DNA from 4 places in the Cytobacillus gottheilii genome. Region 2 is predicted to be linked to each of the others. Evidence: riboswitches for the same ligand, from Rfam matches in the RefSeq annotation. Region 2 holds a riboswitch; each other region holds the start of a gene.
What was found. Region 2 has a riboswitch for S-adenosylmethionine ahead of J1899_RS12685 (2,3-diketo-5-methylthiopentyl-1-phosphate enolase). Riboswitches for the same ligand answer to the same signal wherever they lie in the genome.
Positions count from the first base shown of each region.

Region 1: another riboswitch for S-adenosylmethionine. It lies ahead of J1899_RS19115 (MetQ/NlpA family ABC transporter substrate-binding protein); the one in region 2 lies ahead of J1899_RS12685 (2,3-diketo-5-methylthiopentyl-1-phosphate enolase).
Region 3: another riboswitch for S-adenosylmethionine. It lies ahead of J1899_RS18865 (methionine ABC transporter ATP-binding protein); the one in region 2 lies ahead of J1899_RS12685 (2,3-diketo-5-methylthiopentyl-1-phosphate enolase).
Region 4: another riboswitch for S-adenosylmethionine. It lies ahead of J1899_RS15610 (LLM class flavin-dependent oxidoreductase); the one in region 2 lies ahead of J1899_RS12685 (2,3-diketo-5-methylthiopentyl-1-phosphate enolase).

Region 1 is NZ_CP071709.1:3,824,809-3,832,274, forward strand. Features, by position in the region: gene J1899_RS19100 (enoyl-CoA hydratase/isomerase family protein) at 1-143, opposite strand, end outside; gene J1899_RS19105 (methionine ABC transporter permease) at 185-856, opposite strand; gene J1899_RS19110 (methionine ABC transporter ATP-binding protein) at 861-1,874, opposite strand; gene J1899_RS19115 (MetQ/NlpA family ABC transporter substrate-binding protein) at 2,007-2,834, opposite strand; SAM riboswitch class I at 2,923-3,036, opposite strand; gene J1899_RS19120 (PPC domain-containing DNA-binding protein) at 3,176-3,697, shown strand; gene J1899_RS19125 (mechanosensitive ion channel family protein) at 3,760-4,854, opposite strand; gene hemF (oxygen-dependent coproporphyrinogen oxidase) at 5,196-6,125, opposite strand; gene J1899_RS19135 (GNAT family N-acetyltransferase) at 6,308-6,784, shown strand; gene J1899_RS19140 (ABC transporter permease) at 6,828-7,466, opposite strand, start outside.
Region 2 is NZ_CP071709.1:2,572,942-2,580,407, forward strand. Features, by position in the region: gene mtnA (S-methyl-5-thioribose-1-phosphate isomerase) at 1-978, opposite strand, end outside; gene mtnK (S-methyl-5-thioribose kinase) at 975-2,165, opposite strand; SAM riboswitch class I at 2,276-2,423, opposite strand; SAM riboswitch class I at 2,755-2,859, shown strand; gene J1899_RS12685 (2,3-diketo-5-methylthiopentyl-1-phosphate enolase) at 2,971-4,191, shown strand; gene J1899_RS12690 (2-hydroxy-3-keto-5-methylthiopentenyl-1-phosphate phosphatase) at 4,194-4,856, shown strand; gene J1899_RS12695 (methylthioribulose 1-phosphate dehydratase) at 4,853-5,476, shown strand; gene J1899_RS12700 (1,2-dihydroxy-3-keto-5-methylthiopentene dioxygenase) at 5,476-6,009, shown strand; gene J1899_RS12705 (Cof-type HAD-IIB family hydrolase) at 6,065-6,841, opposite strand; gene J1899_RS12710 (AAA family ATPase) at 6,958-7,466, opposite strand, start outside.
Region 3 is NZ_CP071709.1:3,775,205-3,782,670, reverse strand. Features, by position in the region: gene J1899_RS18880 (MFS transporter) at 1-820, shown strand, start outside; gene J1899_RS18875 (SCP2 sterol-binding domain-containing protein) at 987-1,307, shown strand; SAM riboswitch class I at 1,372-1,472, shown strand; gene J1899_RS18870 (O-acetylhomoserine aminocarboxypropyltransferase/cysteine synthase family protein) at 1,594-2,910, shown strand; SAM riboswitch class I at 3,043-3,148, shown strand; gene J1899_RS18865 (methionine ABC transporter ATP-binding protein) at 3,343-4,368, shown strand; gene J1899_RS18860 (methionine ABC transporter permease) at 4,361-5,029, shown strand; gene J1899_RS18855 (MetQ/NlpA family ABC transporter substrate-binding protein) at 5,042-5,893, shown strand; gene J1899_RS18850 (YuzK family famiily protein) at 6,170-6,322, shown strand; gene sufC (Fe-S cluster assembly ATPase SufC) at 6,734-7,466, shown strand, end outside.
Region 4 is NZ_CP071709.1:3,139,950-3,147,415, reverse strand. Features, by position in the region: gene J1899_RS15620 (GyrI-like domain-containing protein) at 1-430, shown strand, start outside; gene J1899_RS15615 (methyl-accepting chemotaxis protein) at 915-2,618, shown strand; SAM riboswitch class I at 2,788-2,891, shown strand; gene J1899_RS15610 (LLM class flavin-dependent oxidoreductase) at 3,000-4,049, shown strand; gene J1899_RS15605 (ATP-grasp domain-containing protein) at 4,065-5,021, shown strand; gene J1899_RS15600 (M3 family oligoendopeptidase) at 5,332-7,029, opposite strand; gene J1899_RS15595 (immunoglobulin-like domain-containing protein) at 7,378-7,466, shown strand, end outside.

The DNA.
Region 1 (7,466 bases), 1.3 Mb from region 2:
TTTACTTCATCATCATTTTCAATCTCATCCAGCAGAACGGAAAGCTTCTGAAACATGTGTAAATTGAATGCATTTTTTTTATGAGAGCGGTTGATAATGATGCTCGCAATCCGCCCTTCCTTCTTCCAATAGAGTTCTTCCAATGTTCATCCTCCTTTCTATGATTCTTATCTCGCAAAATACACTAGTCCTTTTTCAAACGGGCGGCCAATCTGTTGCCAATGGTTTGAATGGTTTGCACTAAGATGATTAAAATTAGAACCGTTGCATACATCACGTCAACTTCATAACGTAGATGCCCGAACCGATAAGCCAAGTCCCCTAAACCACCTGCTCCAACAAGTCCAGCCATTGCGGTTGCTCCAATTAAGCCGACCGTAGCAATCGTTAACCCTAAGATAAGAGAAGGGCGTGCTTCACGCAGCATCACATTCCAAATAATTTGACGTGTCTTGATGCCCATTGCTTTATAGGCCTCCAGCACCCCATTATCCACTTCCAATAAAGCTGTTTCTATGAGCCTGGAAATATACGGTGCTGTATAAATAACAAGCGGAACAATAACTCCTTGGACTCCGATCGTTGTCCCGACGATAAATCTGGTAAAAGGCAGAATAAAGAATAGTAAAATAATAAAGGGCACAGAACGAATAATGTTAATGATTAAATTTAAGCCGCCATACACCCATTTGTTATGCAGCGATTGGCCAGGCCTTGTTAGAACAACGAGAATGCCGAGGGGCACACCAATTAAAATGGAAAATAAAAGTGAAACACCGACCATTTGGAAAGTCTCTACGACTGCCTTGCCGATAATCGGCAGCCACTGATCTGTAAATTGCTGAAATCGATCCATTTTGTTATCCCTCCAATTCCTCTACATTTACTCCATGCTCTTCTAAATAGCTGAGAGCAGCGGCAATATCCTGCTTTTCACCGAGCAAGTGGATACTTATATTCCCGACAATTCCGTTTTTCAATTCAATGATATTAGCGGTTAGTATATTGGGTTTTACATTAAATTTTTGACTCATGAGCGCCAGCAGCGGCTGTCCCGTCGATTCGCCTAAAAAAGTAAGTCTGAGCACATTTCCTGATAACTTTAACTGCTGAATAAGCGAGGATGAAAGCTTGCGCTGTGCGATCGTGTTTAAAAACTTTTTGGTCGTTGGATATTGCGGATTGGAAAACAATTCAATGGCTGTTCCCTGCTCGATAATACTGCCTTGTTCCATCACATATACATAATCACATATTTTTTGAATGACGTTCATTTCATGTGTAATGAGCAGAATGGTAATGCCCAGCTCTTTATTGATTTTTAAAAGCAGCTCGAGAATCGAATCTGTTGTTTCCGGATCAAGCGCACTTGTTGCTTCATCGCTTAGCAGCAGCTCAGGTTCTTGGGCCAGGGCTCTGGCTATGGCGACCCGCTGCTTTTGTCCTCCTGATAACTGACTTGGATAAGCATTCACTTTATCTGCTAAACCCACAATCTCTAAATATTTTTTTACTCGATCGCCGACTTCTTTCTTCTGGATGCCAATTAATCTTAAAGGAATGGCAATATTATCATAGACAGTTGCCGTTTTTAATAAATTGAACCCTTGAAAAATCATGCCGATTTTCTTTCTTTTTTCACGTAGATTCTGCTCTGATAAGGAAGTGAGATCTTCTCCTCCAATAATCACCCTGCCCGAGGTTGGGTTTTCGAGCAGATTTACACAGCGGATTAATGTACTTTTACCAGCACCGCTATAGCCGATTACTCCATGGATTTCTCCTGTCTTCACTTCAATATTGGCATTCCGAACTGCTTCAATATCTCCTTTTTTTCCTGAAAAAGTTTTCGAAATATTTTCCAATACAATCATGCTGTACCTCCTTCAAATCTGATCAGCCATTCGATAGATATAATGTGTGACCGTCTTTGTTTGCAGAATGGTGCTCGCGTCCCTTGCAGCGGGAGCGAGCATCCTTCTTTCATTGGAATCTAGATTAAAAGATTATTCCTCCCAGCTTGGAAGAACAGATCCTTGAAATTCTTCTTCAATAAATTTTTTCACTTCTTCTGACTGATAGGCATTTCTGAGCTTTTCAAGGACAGGGTCGTTTTCATTTTCTGCCCGAACAACTAAATAGTTCACATATGGAGAATTCGATGATTCTAGGAGGATGGAATCCTCTTTCGGATTAAGTCCTGCTTCTAAGGCAAAGTTTGTGTTAATCGCAGCAGCATCCAGCTCGCTTAATTGTTTTGGAATTTGCGCTGCATCCAGTTCAATAAACTCGAATTCTTTTGGATTCTCTTCTAAATCATAAATAGTTGCCGTTTCTCTTTTATCCTCAATCAGTTTGATCAGACCCGCTTCTTCTAAAATAAATAAGGCACGTGAACCGTTTGTCGGATCATTTGGCAAACCAATCTTGGCTCCATTCGGCAGATCCTCAATACTTCCAAATTTATCTGAATACACGGCCATTGGATTTAAAATCGTTTTTCCTACCTTTACTAGATCTGTATTATGATCCTCATTAAATTGATTTAAAAAAGGTTCGTGCTGATAGCTGTTTACATCTAAGTCACCTTCTGCAAGCGATGTATTAGGCAGAACATAATCTGTAAATACTTTTAATTCAAGCTCTAATCCATCTTCTGCTGCAACCTCTTTAACCTTTTCAACAATTTGTTCATGCGGTCCAGCTGTAACGCCAATTAATAGTTTTTCTTCACTAAGCGGCTCTGCCTCATCTCCAGAGGCACTGTCACTCCCACAGCCTGCTAAAAATCCAGTTAATAAAATTGATGATAAGATGATTGCCCATTTTTTCATGTTCGTTCCTCCTAAAGTAATTTTTATAAATAAAAATGCCTCTCTTTCAAAAGAAAGAGAGGCATAAGCATACAAAGATACGCTTCCTCTCTTATCTTCCAAAACACAAACGTGTTTTGCAGGATTTAGCACCAATTCATTCTGTTGAATGAACGGTTGCCGAGCTTCACAGGGCCAGTCCCTCAGCTACTCTTGATAAGAGATCAATCAAGTATATTTAATTTTTGGTAACCTTATTGGTAAAATCTACATGAACCATTAATGAATGTCAATATCTTTTTTTTCAAAAAATTAAAACTTAATATATACTAGTTAGAAATATATGCGAGAGGGAGAAAAGTATGACTCATACTGTACGTGCACATTTTGCTGAAGGTTTTGAGGGAAAAACGGTTGTTGCCCGGCTGCTGCCTGGTACAGATTTACTTTCTGGAATTGAAGAGGTCTGCAGAGCAAATCAGATGAAATATGCTACAATCAGCAGCTGTTTTGGCAGTCTTAAAAAAGCTGGTTATGTATACTTGGTGGAAAAGCCCGAGACAAATATCGGTGCTGGCTACGGAGAGCTTATCAGCCGGAATGGTCCAATTGAATTTCTGAATGGAACGGGAATTGTCTGTCAAAGAGATGATCAATTTGAAACCCATATACACGGAACCATGTGTGACCACAACGGTGCCGTCTTTGGCGGTCATTTAATCAAAGGCGAAAATAAAGTGTTAACCGTTGATCTCGTTTTAAAGGAAATCAAAAATATGACCGTTTTGAGGAGCTTTGATTCTGAAACAGGCGGATATCAATTATATCCGTTAGAAAAAGGAAAGACAGAGCCAGCCTTTCTGGAGCTTAATAGTGAAAAATGAATCTTATAAATTAGGTTACTAATAGAACAAAAAGCTGCCTTGACGGCAGCTTTTTTCTTAGCTTATGACTCCTGTGGTGCCGGCAAGCTACCCTTATCATCATCTGGCTCACTTGCATACAGCTTTCTGCTTGGTAACGCAATAGACACATCTTCATTTTCAAGAATCTCAATCAATCTAAAATTAATCTCTTCTTTCACTCGTAAATGCTCGTCCCAAGCCGTTGATTTTGTAAAGAAATAGATGAAAACTTCATAGCCATTTTCCTGATATTTGTCAAAGCGGACAAGGATTGAGTCAGGGTGCACTTCGCTATGACCTTTAATTTCCTCTTCCATTTGCCGCACGACTTTTAATAGTTTGGCTTTCGGTGTTTCATAAGAAATTTTAATATTAAAGCTTACTTGGCGTTTCCCCATTTTACTCCAATTGGTGATCGACTCATTTGCTAACGTATTATTCGGAACAGTTACGATCGCATCTGCAAATGTACGGACCTTGGTACTCCGGAAAGTAATATCCTCTACGGTTCCTTCCACACTCGGCGTCATGATCCAGTCACCGATCGTAAACGGCTTTTCAGTAATTATAATAAAACCGCCGAACAGGTTTCCGATTGCATCCTTTGCAGCAAACGCAATTGCCACACCACCCAGGCCAAGCCCAGCGATAAATCCTGTTACATCATATTCAAATTCCTGTGCAATGATGGTAATACTGATCGCAACAATTATGATTCGAATAGCTTTCGACATAAACGGAATTAAAATATCATCAATTTCTAATTTAAACCGGTTCTTTACTTTGGCAAAGAAAATCGATGATGCTGAAGCTAAGTTATATAAGCCCCAAGTAATTAGGACGATCACTGACGCAGAAATAAAACTGTCAAAGAAACCATCTGGAGCTGGCCGAAATGGAAAATATCTAGACGCAATTTCAATACCTATTATGATAAACAACCATTGCAGCGGCTTCTCAAACGACACGAAAATATGCCTTAACATATCGGTTGGCGCCTTGTTGCTCAACCGAAGAATTAACGAGTAAACATATTTAGAAAATAACTTCCTAAACACTAAAAATAACAGGAAAATCCCTATAGATATTCCTATTTGCGTCCACATTTCAACATCATAAAATAAAGCCCAATTCATCAAATACCTCCTAAAAACTGTTTTCCTAAAATAGTATTCTATTTGCATACTTTCATTTTTAGCAGCAATTTTTAATAGCAATTATTAACTTCACCCTAGGAAACTAGTTCTTATGATAACATAGATTACTGTATCTTTTTAAGAGGTTGCTTTTTACAAAAGGGTTCCTGAATTGGCACTTTCCGTTAGATGTGAAAAGATTTTTTGACTGAATCTAGACTTTGAATAACTATAATCTCAAAGTGTTAAAATTCAAAAATTAATTGATGAACTTTTGTAAAAGCAAGAGTTTATATACCTTGTTCTTCTTGAGCATCTAATCTTCACGAGAATAAATGTTTTTATTCTTTAATCCAATCTACATCCTTTTTCAGCAAACTCAAGGTTCTCGCTTCCATACTGCCAGGCTGTACTTGATAATTGTAGAGCCATTTCGCTTGAGGGGGCAGGCTCATAAAGATCGATTCTATTCTGCCATTCGTGTCGAGACCAAATTTTGTTCCGCGGTCGTATACGAGGTTGAATTCTGCATACCTGCTTCTGCGCACATACTGCCATTCTTTTTCCGCTTCACCATATGTCTTATGTTTATTTTCTTCTACAAGCTGACTGTAAATAGGCACAAACGAGTCACCGACATCTTTTACAAAATCAAAAAGCTTTTCAATCGATGTGTTCTCATCTACTCTTAATCGATCAAAGAAAATACCGCCGATTCCTCGCGTTTCCTGGCGATGCTTTATATAGAAATAACGGTCTGCCCACTCTTTGAATGCCGGGTAATAATTTGGATCATGTTGATCACATAGACGCTTTATGCTGCGATGAAAATAATCCGCCTGCTGTTCGTCAACATATATAGGTGTTAGGTCAATTCCGCCACCAAACCACTTATCTCCATTCGACATTTCAAAATAACGGACATTCATGTGAATGATCGGTACATAGGGATTGACAGGATGCATAATAATAGAAACACCAGTAGCTAAAAATTCATGCCCGCTAGGCAATTTAAGTCCTGCAGACATGGTTTCAGGAAGTGCTCCATAAACATGAGAAAAGTTAACGCCTCCCTTTTCAAAGACCAGTCCATTTTCAATGACTCTAGCTCTTCCGCCGCCACCGCCTGGGCGATCCCACTGATCCTCATGAAAACGTGCACTTCCATCTAGCAATTCTATCTTTTGGCATATATCATCCTGAAGATTCTTAAAGGTTTGCAGAATGATGTCCTTATCAACTTTTACAGCAGCTTGAATTAGATGATTCATTTCTTTTCCCTCCCCGTTATTTTTTCACTATTCTTACAAATAATAGTATAATTTTTGTCACTTATTGTAAACTTGCAAATAAGTGGCTATTTACTCTAACCCCTATATATAGTAAAGTTATTCTAAATTTTATCTGCAGATTAAGCGGCATTCCCGCACAAAATAAATTTAAGGAGAATGAAATGATCATCAGGGAAATAGAAAAAAAGGATAATAAAGTGATAGAAGCAATTATAAAAGAATCACTAGAGTCTGTTCAGTTAAACATACAAGGAACGGCTTACTTTGATCCGCAGTTAGGAACGTTATTTGAGCATTACCAGTCACTGAAGAATTCTAAGTATTGGGTGGCGGAGCTTGATCATGAAGTAGTTGGCGGGATTGGAATTGGTGTTTTTGATGAGGATAAAGGAATATGTGAACTGCAAAAGCTTTATTTAAAGGATAAAGTGCAGGGAAAAGGATATGCCAATCTGTTAATGAAAACCGCCTTAGCATACGCATCTCAGCACTATAACTCTTGCTATCTTGAGACGCGCCATGAACTAAAGGCGGCGGGTGGTTTGTATCAGAAATATGGTTTTAAGCTGTTATCTGAACCGATACTGGGATCGGAACATTCGGCAATGGATGCCTGGTATTTAAAAGAACTGAACTGACGCATTTCTCTGTTTGATCATGTTCTATCAGATTTCCAGCACACTAGCCGGAAATATCACGTTTATTATAAAAGAATGTACCTGTAACCATAATCAATGCAGCGATTATGGTCATCATGATCGCTGCCGGATAATCCATGCTTTCTACAGGAATTTTCGGAATATACCCGTATGGCGAAAGCTTATTCATCCAATCTGGGAACTGCAGTAAGTTTCCTAAATAAACAACAATAAAAGAATAAAGCAAGTAAATCCAAGTTAAAGCTCCATACTTTGCTGAAATCCCCACCAATAAAACTGAAATACTGATCATCAGTAATAAAGCAGGAAGAAAAGCAAATGCTCCTTTAAAGATTGTACTCAATTGAAATGGCTCTTCCATTACAGCGGCTGCAGCGAACCACAATCCAATTGCCATCGCTAATAGCATAAATAACGCTGAAATAAGGGCCAAAAAAATATAGCTCCACAAATATCGGTTTCGAGAGATTGCTAGACTGTATATATTTTCTGCCCTGCCCTTTTTTTCTTCCCCAGCCAGCTTCAAAACGGACATCAAGACAGGAATTGTTCCCATCATCGCCATAACGGATAGCAGCATTGGCAGAAATTGCTCTGTCAATGTATAGCCTTCAACAGGGACCAGCATATTCTTCATTAGGTCAACATCTTGAAAAAAGGA
Region 2 (7,466 bases):
TGTTATAATCCCCGTTATGTATTCATTAGGGGTCACATCAAATGCAGGGTTATATACCAGCGTTCCTTCTGGCGCAATTCTGCTTTCTCCAATATGAGTTATTTCTTTCTCATCTCTTTCTTCAATTGGAATTTGTGTACCGTCTGCAAGATTTAAGTCAAACGTTGATGATGGCGCAGCAATATAGAACGGAATTTTAAAAGCTTTTGCTAAAATAGCCAATCCCAATGTACCGATTTTATTGGCACTGTCTCCATTTGCTGCTATACGATCAGCACCTGCAATGATGGCCTGCACTCCTTTTGCCTGAATTGTGTGAGCGGCCATGCCATCGGTAATTAATGTCACCTCTACCCCTGATTGCTGCAGCTCCCAAACCGTTAGACGGGATCCTTGAAATACGGGTCTTGTTTCACATGCATAAACATGAAACTCCTTGCCAATTTCTGCACCTAAATGAAAAGGTGCCAGTGCTGTTCCATATTTTGCAGTGGCAATAGAACCTGCATTGCAAATGGTCATAACATTTCTGTAATCACCAAGTACAGACAGTGCATATTCACCAATCTTCCGGCAATGTTCCTCATCCTCTTTGTGAATAGCTATTGCTTCAGCTAAAAGGATCGCCTTTGCTTCCTCCACTGTTTTCGCAGTCTCTGCTTTTTTCATTAGTCTTTCAAGAGCCCAAAATAAATTCACAGCAGTTGGCCGGGAACCTGCTAAGTAAATGTATTGTTCATGAAGCTCCTGTTGAAAGTCCTCTAACTTTTCTGCTGAGAATTGACTTGCTCCGATTGCCAAACCATATGCAGCTGTGATTCCGATGGCAGGTGCTCCTCGAACCTTTAAACTGATAATCGCATCAAAAACTGCTTCTATTGTGTCTAAATGTATATATTCAATAACATGCGGCAGCTTTTGCTGATTTAAAATGGTTAGTTGATCTTGATTCCAAAGAATTGAAACTGGAATTGTCATGATATTTCCTCCTCCAATCTGCCAATGAGGTCTGTAATAGAAGTCCATTGGCTTCTGTTTAAGATGAGTGTCGTTCCAAGTTCAATGGCCCTTTTCTTAAACAAAATTCTTTGATCTTTAGGCTCAATTCCATCCAGGTCTTTTACATGAGATAGTCCGATTGTTCTGCGGATCAGTTCACAGCCTGCGAACCCTAAAGTATCCCTGAAAACTTTTTGTAAAAAATCCTCTTTCACTCCTTCTGTTTTAGAAAAAGGTTCAATATTATGACTTTCCCATAATTCAGAAAACGTGGAATAAAAAACATCCCAAGTCGTTCTTATGTGAGTATGAATCATGTCTCTTTTTACACCTGTTCTGACAATAGACTGAAATAGTAAGTTGCCGATAAACTGGCCGACATCAAAACCAATAGGACCATAAAAAGCAAATTCCGGATCAATGACCTTTGTTTCTGCAGGGCCCGCAAAAATACTGCCCGTATGCAAATCTCCGTGTAAAAGGGATTCTGCTTCTGTTACAAATGACCTTTTCAATTTAGCTGCTTCAACCTTTAGCTCTGTGTTTTTCCATAGTTCGTAAACTAGTTCAGCAAGCTCCGGTTCATAATCATTCGAATCATGGTTAAAGAATGGATCTGTAAAAACTAAGTCCTCCGTGATTTTACATAGTTCCGGGTTTGAAAATTGTGCTGCAAGACGTTTCTTTTCAAAAGGATGAAGTGCAAAATCAGAGGTGAAAAAAAGTGTCTTTGCTAAATATTCTCCAATATCCTGTGATAGATTAGGATACTCAGCTCCGTTGATCAGTCCAATTCTAGCTATTTCTAAATGTGATAAATCCTCTATAACGGTAATGGCTAAATGTTCATCTGCTGCAAACACTTTTGGAACTAGATGGGGCACATATTCACCATGTTTTTTTAAAGCGTTTGCTTCGATCGTTGACCTCTTAATCGTCAGCGGCCAGCTTTCTCCTACAACTTTTGCATATGGAAGTGCCTGTTTAATAATGACACTTGAGCCTGTTATCCTATCACTTATCTTGAAGACATAATTTAAGTTCCCATCACCTATTTCAATGCAAGATAACGATGCGTGTTCAGGAAAAAGGTTCAGTTCTTTTGCTAAATGAATTGCTGTATCCTCTGTTAAGCTTTCGTATGATTGTTTTGCTAATATGGCCATGCCGCCACTCCTCTCAATGTAATTGCTGAGTTTTATGAAGCCGGCATTTTTTTTCGCAAAATTAAAAATGCCTCCTTCATCAGAAAGAGGCAATCGAAATTATCTATCGCCTCTTATCTCTCAGAAAGATTTCTCTCTGAATGGAATTAGCACCGTGCCCTCTGGCGCGATTTAACTGCGCCTCGTCTCACAACGATATTACGGTCGGTTGCTGGGCTTCATCGGGCCAAATTTCCCTCCGCCAGCTCTGGATAAGAGTGTAAATCACATATTCAAGTTGTTTACTTGAGGAAAATGTTAGCACCACTTTTCTGAATATGTCAAATGTTTTTTTATTTACTAAGCCACATATGTTTGAAAAATTACTTCTGCATACAATATTTTGATCATTTTTCAGCTGCATCCTCCATACTATGTATCTTAAACAGCTACCCTAAAAGGCACTAGCGTTGTTTAACTTATTCTCAAGAATAATTTCAGTTTTCGATCGTATAATCTGATAACCTCAATTTTAAAAATTCATAATTGACAGAATGAATTGGTGATGTAATAATACGGGATATATTCAGTTAATTTATAAAATTTCATTTTCTTATCAAGAGCAGGTGGAGGGACGAGCCCGATGATACCCGGCAACCGATCCAAATGAATGGACACGGTGCTAATTCTTGCAGCATTAGCTGGAAGATAAGAAGCTGTTAATACTTTTATTAACCTCTTCTTATGTGAAGAGGTTTTTTGCTTTTCAGCTATTATCCTAATGCTGCACAAAACCCTATAATCAAAGTGTTTAGGAGAGATTTATATGAGTGAAATCATTGCAACCTATCAAATATACGGAAAGCCCGGAAAACTGGAAGCTAAACTTGAAAGTATTGCCCTTGGATTAACTGTAGGATCTTGGACAGATCTCCCCGCTGTCGATCAGGAACAGTTAAGAAAACATAAAGGCAGAGTTGTGTCAGTGAGAGAATTCTATGATGATGAGCACCCTTCCCGCTTTGGTGAAGTAAGGGCAGAAGGAAAAATTGCTTATCCTTCCGCCAACTTTACCGCTGATTTGCCTGCCATTTTAACAACTGTTTTTGGCAAGCTCTCTTTAGACGGAGAAATAAAACTTTTGGACCTTGAGTTTGATTCAGATATAACAGCTCACTTTCCTGGTCCCCGCTTTGGAATTTCCCAGATAAGAGAGTCGCTTGGAGTATTTGATCGGCCACTTGTCATGAGTATTTTTAAAGGAGTTATTGGCAGGGATTTACCTTTTTTAAATGAACAGCTGAAAAATCAAGCATTAGGCGGAGTAGATCTTGTAAAAGATGATGAAATCTTATTTGAGAACGAGCTTACTCCTTTTAATGAACGCATTGTGTCATCGAGAGAAATTTTGCAGAATGTTTACGAGGAAACTGGACACCGAACTCTATATGCAGTCAACTTAACTGGGCGGACATCTAAGTTGCGTGACCAAGCCAGAAAGGCAAAGGAGCTCGGAGCAGATGCACTTCTTTTTAATGTTCATACATATGGGCTGGATGTACTCCAGGAATTAGCTGAAGACGATGAAATTGCCTTGCCTTTAATGGCACACCCTGCGTTTAGCGGAGCATTCATTTCTTCAGACTTCTATGGATTGTCAAGTTCATTAGCGCTTGGAAAACTAGTCCGCTATGCAGGAGCAGATTTTTCCTTATTCCCTTCCCCATATGGAAGTGTTGCAATGCCCCGAGATGAAACCTTAAGGATCGCTCAGGCATTGCGGGAGGAATCTTCCTTGGCGGCAGCATTTCCAGTACCATCTGCGGGCATTCACCCCGGTTTAGTGCCTAAGCTAATCAATGATTTTGGAACAGATTGCATTATCAATGCCGGCGGAGGAGTACACGGCCATCCCCAGGGCGCCATTGGAGGAGGTAAAGCATTCCGGCAAGCTGTCGACGCAGTATTAAAAGGCATTACACTTGAGGAGGCAGCATCTCAGCATAAAGAATTAAAATCGGCTTTAGACTTATGGGGAGTTGTATGAATGTGAATCCAATTATATTTTGCGATTTTGACGGCACGATTACTGAAAGTGACAATATTATTATGATTATGGAAAAGTTCGCTTCTGCTGAAGCGAATGAAATCAAAAATGCCATCTTAAACGAGGAGCTATCCATCCAGGAAGGTGTCAAACAATTATTTTCACTGCTGCCCTCCTCTCTTAAAGATGAAATTATTTCTTATGTTTTAGAAAATGCAAAAATTCGTGAAGGCTTTGGTGAATTTATTTCATTTACTCAAAAACACGATATTCCGTTATACATTGTCAGCGGGGGAATTGATTTCTTCTTACATCCTGTATTAGAACCCTATGGACCTTTTGAGAACATATTTTGCAATCATGCAGAGTTTTCGGGTGAGAAGATTAACATCGTTTATCCTCATTCATGTGATGATTTATGTTCTTCCCAAGGATGCGGATGCTGCAAGCCATCGATTATTCGTTCACTTTCAGATCAAGACATGGAAACAATTGTGATCGGAGATTCAATTACCGATTTGCAGGCAGCAAAGTTGGCAAACCATGTATTCGCCAGAGACTTTCTTATCAAAAAATGTGAACAATATGACATTCCTTACCAGTCATTCCATAACTTCTACGACATTATTAATAAATTAGAAGAAATGATTGAGGTAAAAATATGAATCTATATGAACAAAAGTGGAATGAATTAGCAGACATAAAAGATGAATTGGCTCAAAGAGATTGGTTTATGGGCACAAGCGGAAATTTAGCCATAAAAGTAAGTGATACTTCTTCACATTTTTATGTAACTGCAAGCGGTAAAGATAAAAAACAAAGAACGAATGAGGATTTTTTACTGGTCAATTTAGAAGGTCTGCCAGTTGAAGATACAAACTTAAAACCTTCTGCTGAAACATTGCTCCATTCTGCTATATACCGTCAAAGTAATGCCGGCTGCAGCCTGCACGTACATACTGTGGCTAACAATGTAATCTCAGAACTTTATGGAGAGAATGGCCAAGTGGAATTTCAGGATCAAGAGCTAATTAAGGCTTTTGATTTATGGGAAGAAGATGCCGTTCTTACCATCCCTATTATCAATAACTATGCCTCTATCCCGCGTTTAGCTGAAGCATTTAAGGAACATATAAACAGTGATAAAGGAGCTGTTCTAATCCGTAATCATGGCATCACCGTTTGGGGCAGGAACGGATTTGAGGCAAAAAAATTATTGGAAGCAAGTGAATTTTTATTTCAATATAAATTAAAACTTTTACAATTGACGGGAGGAAAAAATTAATGGCTACTATTCAATTTCAAAATTCAGAGGAAGTTATTTTAGAGCAAGCAGAGGTTGCGGCATTTTTAGAAAGTCAGGAAGTTATCTATGAAAATTGGAATATGGCTAAACTGGATGGTGAATTGCATGAAAAATTCAATCTATCAGATGATGATAAACAGTCGATCCTTGACGCTTTTCATGATGAAATTAAAGAGATTTCTGAAAAACGGGGATATAAAGCTGCGGACATCATTTCACTATCTGAAAACACTCCAAATTTAGAAGAGCTGTTAACAAATTTCCAGAGAGAGCATCATCATACAGATGATGAAGTTCGTTTTATTGTGAGTGGCCATGGAGTCTTTGTTATTCAGGGAAAAGACAGCCGGTTTTTTGAAGTCCATTTAAATCCTGGTGATTTGATTTCTGTACCTGAAAATACTAGACATTACTTCACGTTAGCTGATGATCGTAAGGTTGTGGCAATCCGACTTTTCATTACCCAAGAAGGCTGGGTGCCAGTTTATGAGAAAGACGAAGCAAAAGCTTAAGTGTTAAAACAAAAACCAACAGGCCCAATTTGGTCTGTTGGTTTTTTACTGTACATTATGATGAAAATACTTCAACAGGTTTGCCTAGCGCCCACTTACGAATCGCTTTGGCAACTCCATCATGATTATGATGTTCTGTTACTGCATCTGCTGTTTGCTTAAGAATCTCTTGAGCATTGCCCATGGCTACACCCCAGCCGGATTCTTTAATCATGGCAATATCATTTAAGCTATCCCCGCATGCCATGACATTGTCAATGGAAACGCCAAGTTTTTCACATACAGCCTTTATCCCCATCGCTTTGTTGATTCCAAGTGCATTTACTTCTAAATTGGTTAAGCTTGAATTTGTAACTTCAAGAGCACCTTTTTCGGATAATTGTATTTTTATTTCTTCTCTAATATGGTCATCCTCAATATCAAAGCCAAATTTCAGCCAATTAATCTCTAACAGGTTATCAGGCATTTCATTATGCCAAACCCCTTCACAGCCAATTGCCCAAAACTTTGTGCTGTGTGTTTTTGATAATTCCCACATCCATTGAACTAATTCAGCATCTACATTATTTCTTTGTACCAGCTCTCCAGACGGCCCCCAAATTTCACTGCCATTTACCGTAACTAAATAGGAATTCAGCTGCAGGGATTTTGCGTATTCATTGCAGGATAATTTAGATCTTCCAGTACTCAGGATAATATGTATCCCTTTTTTCTTAGCTTCTTTTATGGCAGCCCTATTTTCAGGAGAAACTTCTCCATCACTATTCAGCAGTGTGCCATCCATATCAAGGGCGATTAATTTAATTTCTGGTGTGTTTTTAGAACCCAACATGTCTTAGCATACCTCCCTTTTCTACACCTATTATAAAAGGAAAGGTCAACATTTTTCTAAGAATCAGCTTTTTTTTACATTATTTACAAAAAAATCAGAAAAGAATAATATAAAATTTACATATCTTCACCATTTTCTTCTTTAAACAGCTCAAGTAAAAAGCGATCGCGATTATCCAAGAAATACTTTGTTATTTGAAAATGATCGGTATCTTCATAGGCAACCTTCCTAATTTCCCCGTCATCAAAACTAAAAATATCTGCATCTGGATAACCCAGAAGAATGGGTGAATGTGTTGCAATGATAAATTGACAATCTTCTGTTTTCGTTAAATCATGAATGATTCGCAAAAATGCCAGCTGCCTTGCAGGTGATAAAGCGGCCTCTGGTTCGTCTAACAAATAGAGTGCCTCTCCATTGAAACGATGCTGGAATAAGGTTAAGAACGATTCACCATGTGATTGATGATGAAGAGATTTCCCCCCATATTGGTTATATATCATTGGATGCTCTTTTGCTAACTGATCAATATGTGAAGCAAACTGATAAAAAGATTCAGCACGCAAAAAAAATCCATTGGTCGCTTTAGGCATCCAAGACAAACGAATATTCTCCCCAAGTGCAG
Region 3 (7,466 bases), 1.2 Mb from region 2:
GACTGGGGCAAATGTCATTGGCAACCTCAGCGGCGGATTATTAACTGATTTCTTCTCATTGTTTATGTCACAACTGAACGGCATAAGAGTTACACTGATGCTGGGAGGTATTATCTTCCTAATTGGAATCTTCCCGATTATAAAGTTCCAAGAAAGCCGCAAGGTGACGAATTCTATTGATAAATCTAAGTCTGATTCCGTAAAGGCTGCCTTGTCGGCAAGAAAAGATAGTTTAAAGATTGTCGTTCTATTTGCAGTCGCACAATTAATTATTGGTGTCGGCGCAGGATTAGTTATACCTTACTTAAATCTATATTTTTCAGATCGTTTTGCCGCTTCAAACTCAGCAGTCGGGATGATTATCTCACTTGGGCAGGCAATGACTGCAGTAGCCATGATTATCGGACCTAAAGTAGTACAAAGATTTGGTGAAGTGAAAGCGGTCGTTATTTTACAGCTATCATCACTGCCATTTTTACTCTTAACCGCTTATACAGAACAGCTTTGGCTTGCAGCAATCGGCTTTCTTTTCCGGCAGGCTTTAATGAATGCGGGAAATCCTATACAAATGTCACTGATGATGTCAAAAGTTGACGATTCTATGAAAGGATTTGCCAGCTCTGTGAACCAGATGGTCTTTAATTTAGGCTGGGCAGTTATGGGACCTGTTTCAACGGGTATTGTGATGATGTATGGTTCTTATTGGGGATACGCTACTGTTTTCACGATTACGGCGATACTGTATTTAATAGGTTCACTTTATTTCCTCATTGTCTTTAAACGCTTTAATCCTAAAAAAATCGCACAAATGACAGCGTAGCCTGCTCTCAACTGACATATTTCTCAGGAAATAATCCCAGACAATACCGTAATAGCAGCGGTCATTGTCTTTTTTTTGGTTAATTTGTTGAATAAAATATGCAGGATAAAGACGCAGTTCCACGGAATAAAGCTTATATAGACTAAGAATTTTGAGGTGTACTCCAATGGAACAGCTGGCTAAATCCTTTATTCAAGAATTAGAGCAAAAACAGCATGTCTTTCAAGTATTGCAGAATCGCAGGCTGACGGTGCATTTTCATAGCGAGGCTGAACACCTATATTTACGGATTGAAGACGGGAGGGCTGATGTTACTTCTCAAATGGAATGTGAGATGGAGATTTATGGCCCTAAAACAACTCTGACTCATCTTTTTCAGCAAAAAATAAAGCTGCGGCAACTGATGAAAGAACAGCCAATCCAAATAAAAGGCCCTTTTCGCAGTATTCTTTTATTAGAAACAATTTTATATCTTGGAAAAAATTAATGGTTTCTTGTTGACTGGGTATATCCTATATGTTAAAATTTCAAACAAATATGAAAATTTAATATTCTTATCAAGAGAGGTGGAGGGACTGGCCCTACGAAACCCGGCAACCGGTTAATTACACGGTGCTAAATCCAGCAGAGCAGATGCTCTGAAAGATAAGAAGAGTTGTGAATTCCAGACCCTCTTCTTCTTGAAGAGGGTCTTTCGCTGTTACGAATTATCGTATGGAGCGAATGCAGCATGATGATACTCAAACGAAAACCAATTAAAAGGAGAGATCGACATGACTGAAAGGAAAAAAAAATATCGTTTCGAAACATTGGGTATTCACGGAGGATTAGAACCGGATCCAGTAACCGGTGCTCGGGCAGTTCCAATTTATCAAAATAATGCTTATCAATTCAAAAATACTGAACATGCTGCAAACCTTTTTGGACTAAAGGAACCAGGTTATATTTATACACGGATACATAATCCGACTGTAAGTGTGTTCGAAGAAAGAGTGGCACTGCTTGAAGGTGGCATCGGCGCACTGGCTGTTTCAAGTGGTCAGGCTGCAATTACTTTATCAATACTAAATATTGCTGGTGCCGGAGACGAAATTGTCGCCGCATCTAACTTATACGGAGGCACCTATAATTTGTTCGCAGTCACATTGCCTAAGTATGGGATAAATGTAAAGTTTGTTGATCCGCAAGATCCGGAAGCTTTTAGAGAGGCAATTACGAATAAAACGAAAGCGGTATTTGCAGAAACAATTGGTAACCCCAGCTTAAAAGTGCTGGATATTGAAGCAGTAGCGACTATTGCTCATGAAAATGGCATACCGTTAATTATTGATAATACTTTCCCTACTCCTTATCTGTGCAGGCCAATTGAATACGGTGCAGATATTGTGATCCACTCTGCCACCAAATGGCTTCTCGGCAATGGAACAACGATGGGAGGGATTATAGTAGATGGCGGCAAGTTTGACTGGAATTCACCGAAATTCCCAGGCTTTACTGAACCCGATCCAAGCTATCATAACTTAGTTTACAGTGAGGCGCTTGGTGAGGCTGCATATATCACAAAGGCACGTGTTCAGCTTTTGCGTGATCTGGGTCCAGCTTTAAGTCCGCAAAATGCATTCCAATTCACTTTAGGAATTGAAACTTTGCACGTGCGCATGAAGGAGCATGTGGCAAATACAAAGAAAATTATCAGCTATCTCAAAAGCCATCCTGCTATAAATTGGCTGTTATACCCTGGAGATGAAGAACATCCAGACAAGGCTTTAGCAGATAAATATCTGCCAAAAGGTGCAGGGTCTGTTGTTGTTTTTGGCATTAAAGGCGGAAGAGAAGCTGGTGCTGCTTTAATTAATAACCTTAATCTTTGGGCACACGTTGCCAATGTAGGCGATGCAAAAAGCTTAATTATCCATCCTGCAAGCACAACCCATCAGCAGCTGGACGATGAAGCATTAAAAATTGCGGGAGTGCCTGAAGATTTAATCCGCATATCTGTCGGAATTGAAAATGCAGAAGATTTAATTGAGGATCTAGAGCAGGCGATTGAGGCGGCAACAGGAATCACAACACTTGCCGCTAAAGCTTAAACAAAGTCTTATCAGAGCAGATATAGAATATTTTGGAATTCACTTTTTTAGTTGACACCCTTATCATGACCGTGATACGATAGCATTCGTAATTTATAAATGAATGTAAACGAATTGAATATAGATGTTTAGCTCTTATCAAGAGAGGTGGAGGGAAGTGCCCTATGAAGCCCGGCAACCGTCATGAAAATGAAATGGTGCCAATTCACTCAAAGCTTATGGCTTTGATAGATGAGAGAAAGGACTTTTTTTAATGCCTTTCTGCTCATAACAGAAAGGCATTTTTATTTTTTGCTAGTTTTCAAGAATTGGAAAATTTGACTGGTTAAAAGATATTTTAATGTGTTTTCTGAAATTGAGGAGAATGAAAGGCATCGTCCAATCAAAAACTATTGTATAGGCAATGTCAGGAATGAGAGGGTGAAACAACATATGATTTCTATAAAAAATGCAAAGAAAATATTTGCAACGAAAAAAGGGAAGGTCAACGCGGTTGATCAAGTGAACCTTGAAATTAAAGAAGGCGAAATTTTTGGAGTGATTGGCTACAGTGGAGCGGGGAAAAGTACATTAATCCGTATGCTAAATGGTTTGGAAATTCCTACTGAAGGCAGTGTAGTCGTTGCCAATAACGAAGTTTCACGCATTAAAGGCAGTGACTTAAGAAAGGCCAGACAAGAGATCAGTATGATTTTCCAGCACTTTAATCTGCTATGGTCCAGAAATGTTAGAGAGAATATTGCCTTTCCACTGGAGATCGCAGGCGTTTCGAAGCAGGAAAGAATAAAAAGAGTGGATGAACTCATCCGTCTTGTTAGTTTAGAGGGGAGAGAGGATGCATATCCTTCCCAGCTGAGCGGAGGGCAAAAACAAAGGGTTGGCATTGCGAGAGCACTGGCGAATAATCCTAAGGTGCTGCTGTGTGATGAGGCAACATCTGCGTTAGACCCACAGACAACAGACTCAATTCTTGAACTGCTTGTCGATATTAATGAACGACTTGGCTTAACCATTGTACTTATTACACATGAAATGCATGTAATTCGCAAAATTTGCCACCGTGTAGCTGTGATGGAGAATGGTCAGATTGTTGAAGAAGGACCTGTTCTTGAAGTATTTAAAAACCCAACTGCACCGATTACAAAGAGATTTGTACAGCAAGTGACTGAACCGGAAGAGACGAAGGAAACTGTTCAGCATCTACTCGACCTTTATCCACAGGGGCAAGTCATTCAGCTTGGCTTTGTTGGTGAGGCTGCAGAACAGCCGCTTATTACGAATTTAATTCGTCATTACTCGGTTACAGTAAATATTCTGCAAGGGAAAATATCACAAACACAAAAGGGTTCTTATGGAACATTATTTATTCATCTTGATGGGGAACAGACGGAAATTGCTAAGGCAATCGACTATATCCATTCCCAGAATGTTGGAGTGGAGGTGATTTCTAATGGTTAATTCACTCATTCCAAATGTCCAATGGGATAAAATGTGGGAAGCTACATTAGAAACATTATATATGACGGCTATATCGGTTTTTGCAACCTTTATCCTGGGTACTATTTTAGGATTGCTGCTCTTTTTAACAGCCAAAGGAAATATTTGGGCTAATGCTCCTGTTAATAAAGTCATTAGTGCCTTTGTTAATATTTTTAGGTCTATTCCATTTATTATCTTAATTGTACTTTTAGTTCCTTTTACAAAGCTGATCTTAGGCACAATGATTGGTCAAAATGCAGCATTGCCTGCTCTTATTATCGGAGCAGCGCCATTTTATGCCCGAATGGTTGAAATAGGTTTGAGGGAAATTGATAAAGGGGTTATTGAAGCAGCGAAATCGATGGGTGCTAAAACTAGCACAATTATCTGGAAAGTGCTTCTACCTGAATCAATGCCAGCATTAGTTTCTGGTATTACAGTTACTGCCATTGCGTTAGTAGGTTATACAGCTATGGCTGGTGTAATTGGTGCAGGCGGACTTGGAAACCTCGCTTATTTAGAAGGCTTCCAGCGTACCCGTGCAGATGTAACGCTTGTAGCAACGATTATTATATTAATTATTGTATTTATCATCCAATTCATTGGTGATTTTATAACATCAAAATTAGACAAACGATAGGAGAGAAAAAAGATGAAAAAATGGTTATCAATTTTATTAGCCTTAACAGTAGCACTAATTATTTCTGCTTGCGGAACTTCTGATGAAGGTACTGAAGGAGACAATGCAGGCGGCGGTGAAGAAGCTGAAACGACAACACTTAAAGTTGGCGCTTCAAACGTTCCGCATGCTGAAATTTTAGAAGAAGCAAAACCTCTTTTAGAAGAGAAAGGCTTTGAACTGGATATCACTACATTCCAAGATTATATTTTGCCAAACCAAGCTTTAGAGGCTGGAGATATTGATGCTAACTACTTCCAGCACATCCCTTATCTTGAGGCACAAATCGCTGAGAATGATTACGATTTCGTAAACGCTGGCGGAATTCACATCGAGCCAATTGGTGTATACTCTCAAAAATATGAGAGCTTAGATGAACTTCCAGATGGTGCAACAATTATTATGAGTAACTCTGTTGCTGACCATGGCCGTATCCTTTCATTATTAGAACAGCAAGGATTAATCACGCTTAAAGAAGGCGTTGAAAAAACAGCAGCAACAATCGAAGATATTGAAGAAAACAGCAAGAACCTAGAATTCGATACTGAATATGAAGCATCCCTTCTTCCGCAAATTTACAACAATGGCGAAGGTGACGCAGTTCTAATTAACTCTAACTATGCAATTGATGCTGGATTAAATCCAATTGAAGATTCTATTGCAATCGAAGACAAAGAATCTCCATACGTAAACGTAATCGCTGTTCGCAGTGGTGATGAGGAGAGCGAAGCAATCAAGGCATTAGTAGAAGTTCTTCACTCACAAGAAATCCAAGATTTCATTCTTGAAAAATATGAAGGTGCAGTTGTACCTGTATCTGAATAATATAAAAAAGCTCCTGTGTTTGCAGGAGCTTTTTTATATGTCTTGATTTTTAGAAACCTGCTTTAAATAAGATTAAACTCCAGCAATTAAACGAACTGACTCCTTCAAGTGACCTTCAGACTGAACCAGCGTCATATATCACGATATATCAGGTTTTACCGTTATTGTGTCGGGTATACAGTCAATGATACGATTTTATAGTAAATAATCCGCACAGCGGAAATTTGAAAGGAATGGTTCGTTATTAACCAGCTAAACCTAAATTATACGAGTGAAATGGAAAAGGCCATGCGTGGAGCCCATGGAGTCGGATATGAGGTTTACAGCCGAAAGCATGATGTGCGAATGGAAGTTGAAGAAAAGCGGCAAAAGGAATATGTAGAAAGCCAGCGTATGGTTGCCGATTTAGAAAGAAAAGTACATTCTTAATGTTATATATATAGGAAGAAACCGGCTCATCTGAATTGAGCTGGTTTTTTCTTTTGCAGTGATCATAAAGGAAATAAAATTAAGTCTTTCACGATCTTTATTTCAGGCTATTTTCACATACAATCCAAGTTAGTCGCAGAAAATAGTTAAATAGGATTTCTGCACTGAATTTGAGCCTTTCAGAAAGGGGAGAATAACTTTAGAGCATACATATACTAAAAAGTTTAAAAAGACGGAAAAAAACTCTATAATTAGACATATTCTCTTATTCCATAGACGAATGTTCTGAAAGAGTTGATATCACTTTTCATTTGTTATAAGATTGTAATGAGAATAAAATGAGAATTAAACTAAGAGGTTTGCGGCAAAGCCGATTTATACAAATCTTTCATAATTGACGGAGGTATTATTATGGCAGCATCAACTTTAACAATTAAAGACCTTCATGTTGAAATTGAAGGCAAAGAGATATTAAAAGGTGTTAATCTTGAAGTTAAAGGCGGAGAGATTCACGCAATCATGGGACCAAACGGAACAGGGAAATCAACATTATCCTCTGCGATTATGGGTCACCCGAAATATGAAGTTACATCTGGCAGCATCGTAATGGATGGTGAAGATGTGTTAGAAATGGAAGTAGATGAGCGTGCTCAAGCAGGTCTTTTCCTTGCTATGCAATATCCAAGCGAGATTAGCGGTGTAACAAATGCTGACTTCTTGCGTTCTGCAATGAACAGCCGCCGCGGTGAAGGCAATGAAATTTCATTAATGAAGTTTATCCGTCAAATGGATAGCAAAATGGAATTTTTAGAAATGGACGTTGATATGGCTCAGCGTTACCTAAATGAAGGATTCTCTGGCGGAGAGAAAAAACGCAACGAAATCCTTCAATTAATGATGCTTGAACCAAAAATTGCAATCCTTGATGAAATTGATTCTGGATTAGATATCGATGCATTAAAGGTTGTTTCAAAAGGAATCAATGAAATGCGCGGCGAAGAGTTTGGCTGCTTAATTATTACGCACTATCAGCGTCTTCTTAACTACATTACGCCTGACCATGTACACGTAATGATGCAAGGCCGCATTGTAAAATCCGGTGGCCCTGAGCTGGCACAGCGTTTAGAGGCAGAAGGATATGACT
Region 4 (7,466 bases), 570 kb from region 2:
AAAAAAAGATTTTAAACTTGTTGCTCTAAAAGGAAGTGGGGAGTTTGTTCACTATGGTTATGATGTTCCCTTACTCGCAAAAGAGCTTTTAAATCGCTCAGAGGAAATCTTACATTCAACAGAAACCGAAATTAGCTTGTATGAGCCTAAAAAGAATAAGGAACATAAGGTTGGAACCTTCTATGCAGGCTTGATTGTAAGTGAACAATTAAGTGAAACACCACCCGGAATGGAGTACATGGAGATAAGTAAAAGCTACATAACGATTAGAGGTAATATGTCGAAGGTAGCTGAACTGCATTCACAATTATTAAATTGGGCAGCAGAACAAGGTCATCAACTAGATCTGGATGCTTTTATTATTGAAACATACCATCCTGTTGGAGACGGCGAAGAAGAGGTCGAGATTTATTTGCCCATTCAAGTTTAAAGGTATAAAAAGTATATGATGATATTTTATTGTAACTGCCAGGGTTTGTGTTTCAAACTGCACTTTAATAAAGCTGAAGTATTTAGATGATTAAGAACACTTCTGGATCTCAGAATGGTCAATGGATTATGAAGAGATGGAGGATTTTTTTGCGAATGTAGAAGCTCTTCAGGTATTTTAAATAACGATTCAATAAAAACCTTTGAATCCACTATATATCAAAAGGAAATCTAATAAGAGCTGCTGATCCTAATCGATCAGCAGCTCTTTTGTTTGTGATGTAAGCATTGCTTCATTGCATGCAGACCGGAGAACAGGAAAATCTGTAACCATTCAAGGTGTCTATCGATTACATAGGGGAAATTTACAAGTAAAAATTATTTTTTCTTTTCGGTAAAAACCGTATTAATGTTTATCTTATATTAGCCGATAGTATTTTGGGGAGATATAAAAATGAATATCAGATCGAATAGGAGAAAGTGCATTGGGGAAAATCAAGAAATTTAATTTTAAGCTGGCTGCAAAAATAAATTTGATTGTTATATCAATCATTGTGATTCTGTCAGCAGTTATTGGGTTTGTTGCAAATCATGAGGTATCAATAGGGATTAAAGAATTTGCAACAGAGAAAGCAAAGGGAGATTTAGGTTTAGCTTATCGATATATCGACAATACGTACCCAGGTGATTGGGAAGTTAAAGGAAATGATTTATATAAAGGGTCTGCAAAAATAAATGAAAACTTTGAAATAGTAGATGTGATAGGGAAAGATACGGGCGACACTGTAACCATCTTTCTTAAAGATACCCGTGTAACGACAAATGTCATGATCGATGGAGAGCGTGCGATTGGTACCAAAGCTTCTTCTGAGGTAGTGGACACTGTCATAAATAATGGAGAAAGTTATTATGGTGAAGCAAATGTGGCAGGGAATATGTATCAAACGGCCTATATGCCCATCCATTCTTCATCGGGTGAAGTGATTGGGATCTTTTATGTTGGTGCTTCAGAAGAAATAATTAATCAAATACTATCTTCTTTCCTAACAAAATTCACCATTGTTTTATTGATTATAATAGCCTTAGCTGTTGCGATCGTTTATCTATTCACATCTAAAATGAAAAAGAGACTTGCCATTATGACCAAAGCTCTTGAAAGGGCTGGTAATGGGGACTTTACGACGAAAGTTCAGGATCATTCAAAAGATGAGCTTGGTTCCTTAGCTGTGAGCTACAACCACATGTCTCAAAATCTTAAAACGATGGTAGATGAAGTTATTCAAACATCAGAACAACTAGCTTCCTCGTCGGAACAGTTAACTGCAAGCTCAGAGCAAACGAGCATTGCCACAGAGACGATTACAGAATCAATTCAACAAGTAGCGAATGGAGCCGAACAATCAACGGAAAATGTGCAAGAAAGTGCTTTAGCTCTTGAAGAAGTTGCAAAGGGCATACACTCAATTGCTGAAAATGCTTCAGCAGTCTCAGAAGTCAGTACGCTTGCTGCTGAAAAAGCCAAAGAGGGCGGTTTATTTGTCAGTAATACAGTAATGCAAATAAATGAGATAAACTCATCTGTTTTAGCAAGCGGAGAGGTCATAAAAACACTTGAAATACGATCCCAGGAAATTGAGAAAATAACGAAAGCGATCACTGACATCGCGGATCAAACAAATTTACTGGCATTAAATGCAGCAATAGAGGCTGCTAGAGCAGGAGAGCATGGAAAAGGATTTGCTGTCGTTGCAAATGAAGTAAGAAAACTTGCTGAACAATCTCAAAGCTCTTCTTCGCAAATCTCTGCACTGATTAAAACAATACAAGCAGATATGGAGCAGTCTAACAAGTCCATAGAACAAGTAACTCTGGATGTGAAAAAAGGGTTAGCAGTTGTAAATCAGACGAGCGAAAACTTCAAGGAAATACTTGATTATATGGGGCGATTAACAGAGCAAACGAATGATATGGCAGCTACTTCTGAACAAATATCGGCTAGTACACAAGAAGTGTCAGCAACCGTTTCTGGGATTATTAACGTATCAGAACAGACATCTTCCCATTCACAAAACGTGGCAGCTTCCGCAGAGGAACAGCTTGCATCAATGGAAGAAATAGCTGCTTCATCAGCAGCACTATCCAATTTAGCAGATGATCTAAAAGTGGTTGTCAGCAGGTTTAAAGTCTAGTGTTTGAATGTGAAAAATGAATAGTTTAGATTTCTACATGAAAATAATTTATTTGTCTAGAAGGTAATAGGTAAATTACTTAATATTTAGAGAGTAGAATTAATTTATTGACAATTGTATGAATTTAATTTATTATCCTTATTAAATAAATGAAAAATTGAATATTTTCTTCTTATCCAGAGAGGTGGAGGGACTGGCCCTTTGAAGCCTCGGCAGCAGGTTCTTGTGAACACTGTGCCAATTCCAGCAAGCGTAATGCTTGAAAGATGAGAAGAGGGTTTATAAAACTCTCTTCTTAGGAGGAGAGTTTTTTCATTGTTTATTAATCCTACTTAAGTTATAGGAAAAGTAGATAATTAATTGTCAGAGGGGCGAAGAGAGATGAAATATGGTTTTTGGCTGCCGATATTTGGAGGATGGCTGCGTAATGTAGAAGATGAACAAATGCCTGCAACTTTTGATTATGCAAAAAATGTGATTCAAAGTGCTGAGCAATGGGGATATTCCACAACATTAATCGCGGAATTATATTTAAATGATATTAAAGGGCCAGAGCATGATTCGCTTGAAGCCTGGTCTACGGCAGCTGCTCTTGCCGCGGTTACTGAGAAAATTGAAATTATGACGGCGATCCGCCCTGGTTTTCATAATCCTGCCGTTGCAGCAAAAATGGCAGCCAATATTGATCACATCAGCAACGGTCGTTTTACTCTTAATGTAGTATCTGCCTGGTGGGCAGAAGAGGCGCGCCAATATGCTGGAATTTTCACCGAACATGACGAGCGCTATGCCCGTACCGAGGAGTTTATTGATGTCTTAAAAGGGTTATGGACAGAAGAAACCTTCCAATATTCTGGCCAATTTTACGATTTAAAAGATACAAAGCTTGCGCCAAAGCCTGTTCAAAGACCAAATCCGATTCTTTATGCAGGCGGGGAAAGTGAAAAAGGCAAGCAAACCATTGCCGAAAAATGTGATGCCTATGTGATGCATGGCGGAACGGTTGAAGAAATACAGCAAAAAATTGCTGATATGAAGGCAAGACGTGCCCAAACTGGCAATGAGCCTTTTAGTTCATTCGGGATGGCCGCCTATGTGATTTGCCGTGATACAGAAGAAGAGGCTTTTGCTGAACTTGAAAAGATCACAACAGTAAAGGATTCAAGTGCATATGCCGGCTTTAAAGATTTCACGACGAAATCACAATTAGAACAGCAGATTCAGCTTCAGGATTACTCTGTTTCCAACCGTGGCTTGCGTCCAAATTTAGTAGGAACACCTGAGCAAATTGCCGAGCGAATTCTGCAATATGAAGAAAAAGGTTTAGACTTGCTGCTATTGCAATTTTCACCTCAATTAGAGGAAATGGAACGATTTGCAAAACAGGTTATGCCATTAGTTGAGCAAAAACGCAGTTTAATAAAAAACTAGAAAGGGGTCCCGAACATGACCAAAGTATATGTAATCCATGAAAATAGTGAGTGGACCGTCCACTTAACCAATAGACTAGAGGAGCTTGGTGTTCCTTATGAAGAATGGCATTTAGACGAAGGAACACTGGATTTATCTTCAGAACCGCCGGAAGGAATATTCTACAGCAGAATGAGTGCTTCTTCTCATACACGTGACCACCGTTTTGCCGCTGAATTTTCCGGACAGGTATTAGCTTGGCTGGAAGCGCATGGACGTATTGTACTGAATGGCACAAGTGCGCTAAAGCTTGAAGTCAGCAAGGTTCTGCAATACCTGGAGTTAGAAAAATCTGGTGTCAAAACACCAAAAACGATTGCAGCGGTTGGAAAACAGCAGATTTTAAAAGCAGCAGAAGCTTTCGCAGGACAGCCGTTTATCACGAAGCATAACCGTGCCGGCAAAGGTTTGGGTGTGCAATTATTCCAGAGTATTGACGCTCTGAAAGCATATGTCGAGGGACCAGCATTTGAAGAGCCTGTTGATGGAATTACCCTTATTCAGGAATATATTCAATCGCCAGAAAGCTACATCACCCGCTGTGAATTTGTCGGAGGCCAATTTGTTTATGCTGTTCGGGTGGATACATCAGAGGGCTTCGAACTATGCCCGGCTGATGCCTGCCAGATTGGAGACTTATTCTGTCCAGTAGGAGATGAGGTTGAAGAGAAGCCTAAGTTTCAAATCATTGAAGGCTTTGATGATGATATCATAGGAAAATATAAAGACGTGTTGGGGAGAAATGATATTCAAGTGGCTGGTATTGAATTTATCAAAAACGCTGACGGCGACATTTACACCTATGATATTAATACAAACACCAACTATAATTCCGATGCAGAAGCAAAAGCAGGAAAATATGGAATGCTGGAACTGGCATCGTTATTGAAGAAGACACTGGAAGAACACTACTCAGTATCAGTAAATATATAAGTTGGAAGGGACTGGGGCATAAGTATTTATTACGACTAAGATCCGAATGGTTAGGAGGTAAATCTTTCTAATCATTCGGTTTTTTTAATTATTTATTATTACAAACATGAGTGAAATGGTGCGGAGGGACCGGAGCGCATTGTAACGGTCTTGTTTAAATAACCAAACCATGACATTGAATATAAGCATTCTAGAAATATGGTTTTAGTTTTGTCTCGCCACTTTGTTTTTTGCCAAAGAAAGAAAAAAGCACAACCAGCTTCATGTGCTAGTTGTGCCATTTTCCGCGTGTAAAGGCTAAGAGCCTCTGTTAGTTAATATCCTGAATCACTTTCTCCAGGAATTCACCCATTCTTTTCACAGCTGGTTCTGTAAAATCAAAGCTTACGCCTGTTTCTTCATAAATAGCAGCAATACTTTGGTTATAGTCAGCACCAGCACCTTTTTTATAATCTTCAATTGCTTTTGCCGGGTCTTTCTGATAATTCTCCAGTAATTGCAGTGCACCAAGCATTGAAATGGAGTATTCAATATTATAGAAAGGAACCTGGAAATAATGAAGGGTGCCAGCCCAGCTCATTCCAACTTCTTCTTCAAAGCCAGTAGTATCGACAGGGCTTAAACCGTACCGTTTAGAGATTTCGAAGTATTTCTCATCTCGCTCTTTTGCAGTATGGTTTGGATTTGTATACATCCAATGCTGGAAGAGATCCCCTGATAATGGACCGAATAACATCGTAAATGCCCGTCTCAGCTCTTCACGCTGTGCGCTCTTAAAATCTTCTGCTTCCGGATAAAAACGATCAAGCTTGTCCAATAACAGTAATTCCATTCCATGTGAATATAATTCAGCCACTTCCATGCGAAGCTGATAGTCTTCAGTAGGACCATGCTCAGAAAACTCAAGGTATCCATTGACCGCATGTCCCATTTCATGAATGAGTGCAATTAGAGAGAAGAAGGATGGACTGAAGTTTGCAAAAACAAAGGTTTCTCCTGAAACAGGTAATGAAGTACAAAAACCGCCAGGGCTTTTACCTTTTCGATCTCCTAGATCGAGTAAACCATTCTCTCTCATATAATTGAAACGTTCAGCAAAATAGGCATCTGTCTTGCCTAACATCTCAGAAACGCCATCCATCAGATCAGCCACATCCGTGTATGGTGCGTTTTTCATCAATTTAGCATTGTTATCCCAAGGGCGATATGTATCGACACCTAGCTTGGACTTGAACACCTCTGCCAGACGGTTCCAGGCGGGAATGATGTGCTTTTCAACATTTTCATGGAAGTCATAGCAATCCTGCACACTATACTCACGATTTTTAGCGACAAACATATAATCGCGATAATTCTCAAAGCCTGCATTTAAAGCGATCTGATGACGCAGCTGAACGAGTTCATCCATAATGGAATCCATATCTGGCTTGATTTGACGATATGCTCCCATCATCTTGTGATAAGCTTTTTCTCTTATGGCTCTGTCAAGATGGTCAAGCTGTGATTGAATGAATGGAAATGGCTTTTCCTCACCCTCCCATTCAACGGTTAAACCTCCCATAATTTCGCTATACTTGGTGTTGAGCTCTTGCTCTTTAACCATTAACGGAATATTCTCTTCTCTGAACAATTTCACTTTCGATTCACGAGCACGTCTCATTAACCCATAACGATCTTCATTTAGTTCATGAAAATAAGGAGAATTACACAGTTTCTCATTTAGTTTTGCTTCATATTTCATGATTAGCGGCAGGATCACCTGCTGGTCATGAAGATATGTCGCCTTTATATCTTCATCTTCTGTATTGCGGTTAAAGTCTACTAAGTGACCTGTCATCGCTTCATCTAATTTATGTAAGAACGTTTTTTCTTCCAGCAGCCATTTTTCCAGATCAGAAACAGATTCAATCGGTATTTCCAGTAAGCTCTGAAACTGTGATTCTACCCCAGCTGCATCCTGTAAATTGATTAATTCTTTATAATATGTATGACTTAATTCTTGTGCCATGATAGACTCCCCTTCTCTTTATAAAAATTTTCTTAATATTATATTAACGGACTCTTGGCTGTAAATCTAGTTTTTTTCTTTATGCTGGAGATGGTTGTCTATTATTGGTTTTTGTTTTGGGTAAAAGAATGTTTATAGTGTGCAAAAATGTATACAGCACATTATGGTATAAATTTACATTCTTTATATTTTCCTTTAAAATTAAAGAAAAGGAGTTGTTCAGCATGGAACTCATTGTAGGCTTTCTTAGATTTATAGGAGAAATATGTGCTGCCTTTGCTACGGGTGCCTGGAGCCGTTATCAAGAAAAATAAGGGTAAATATACTAAAAGGAAGGAAGCGGCTTATATGAAAAAGATTTTTCTATTTTCATCTATTATGTTATTGCTTATTATTACTGGCTGCCAAGGATCACTGGAGGAAGAGGCTGTGCAAAG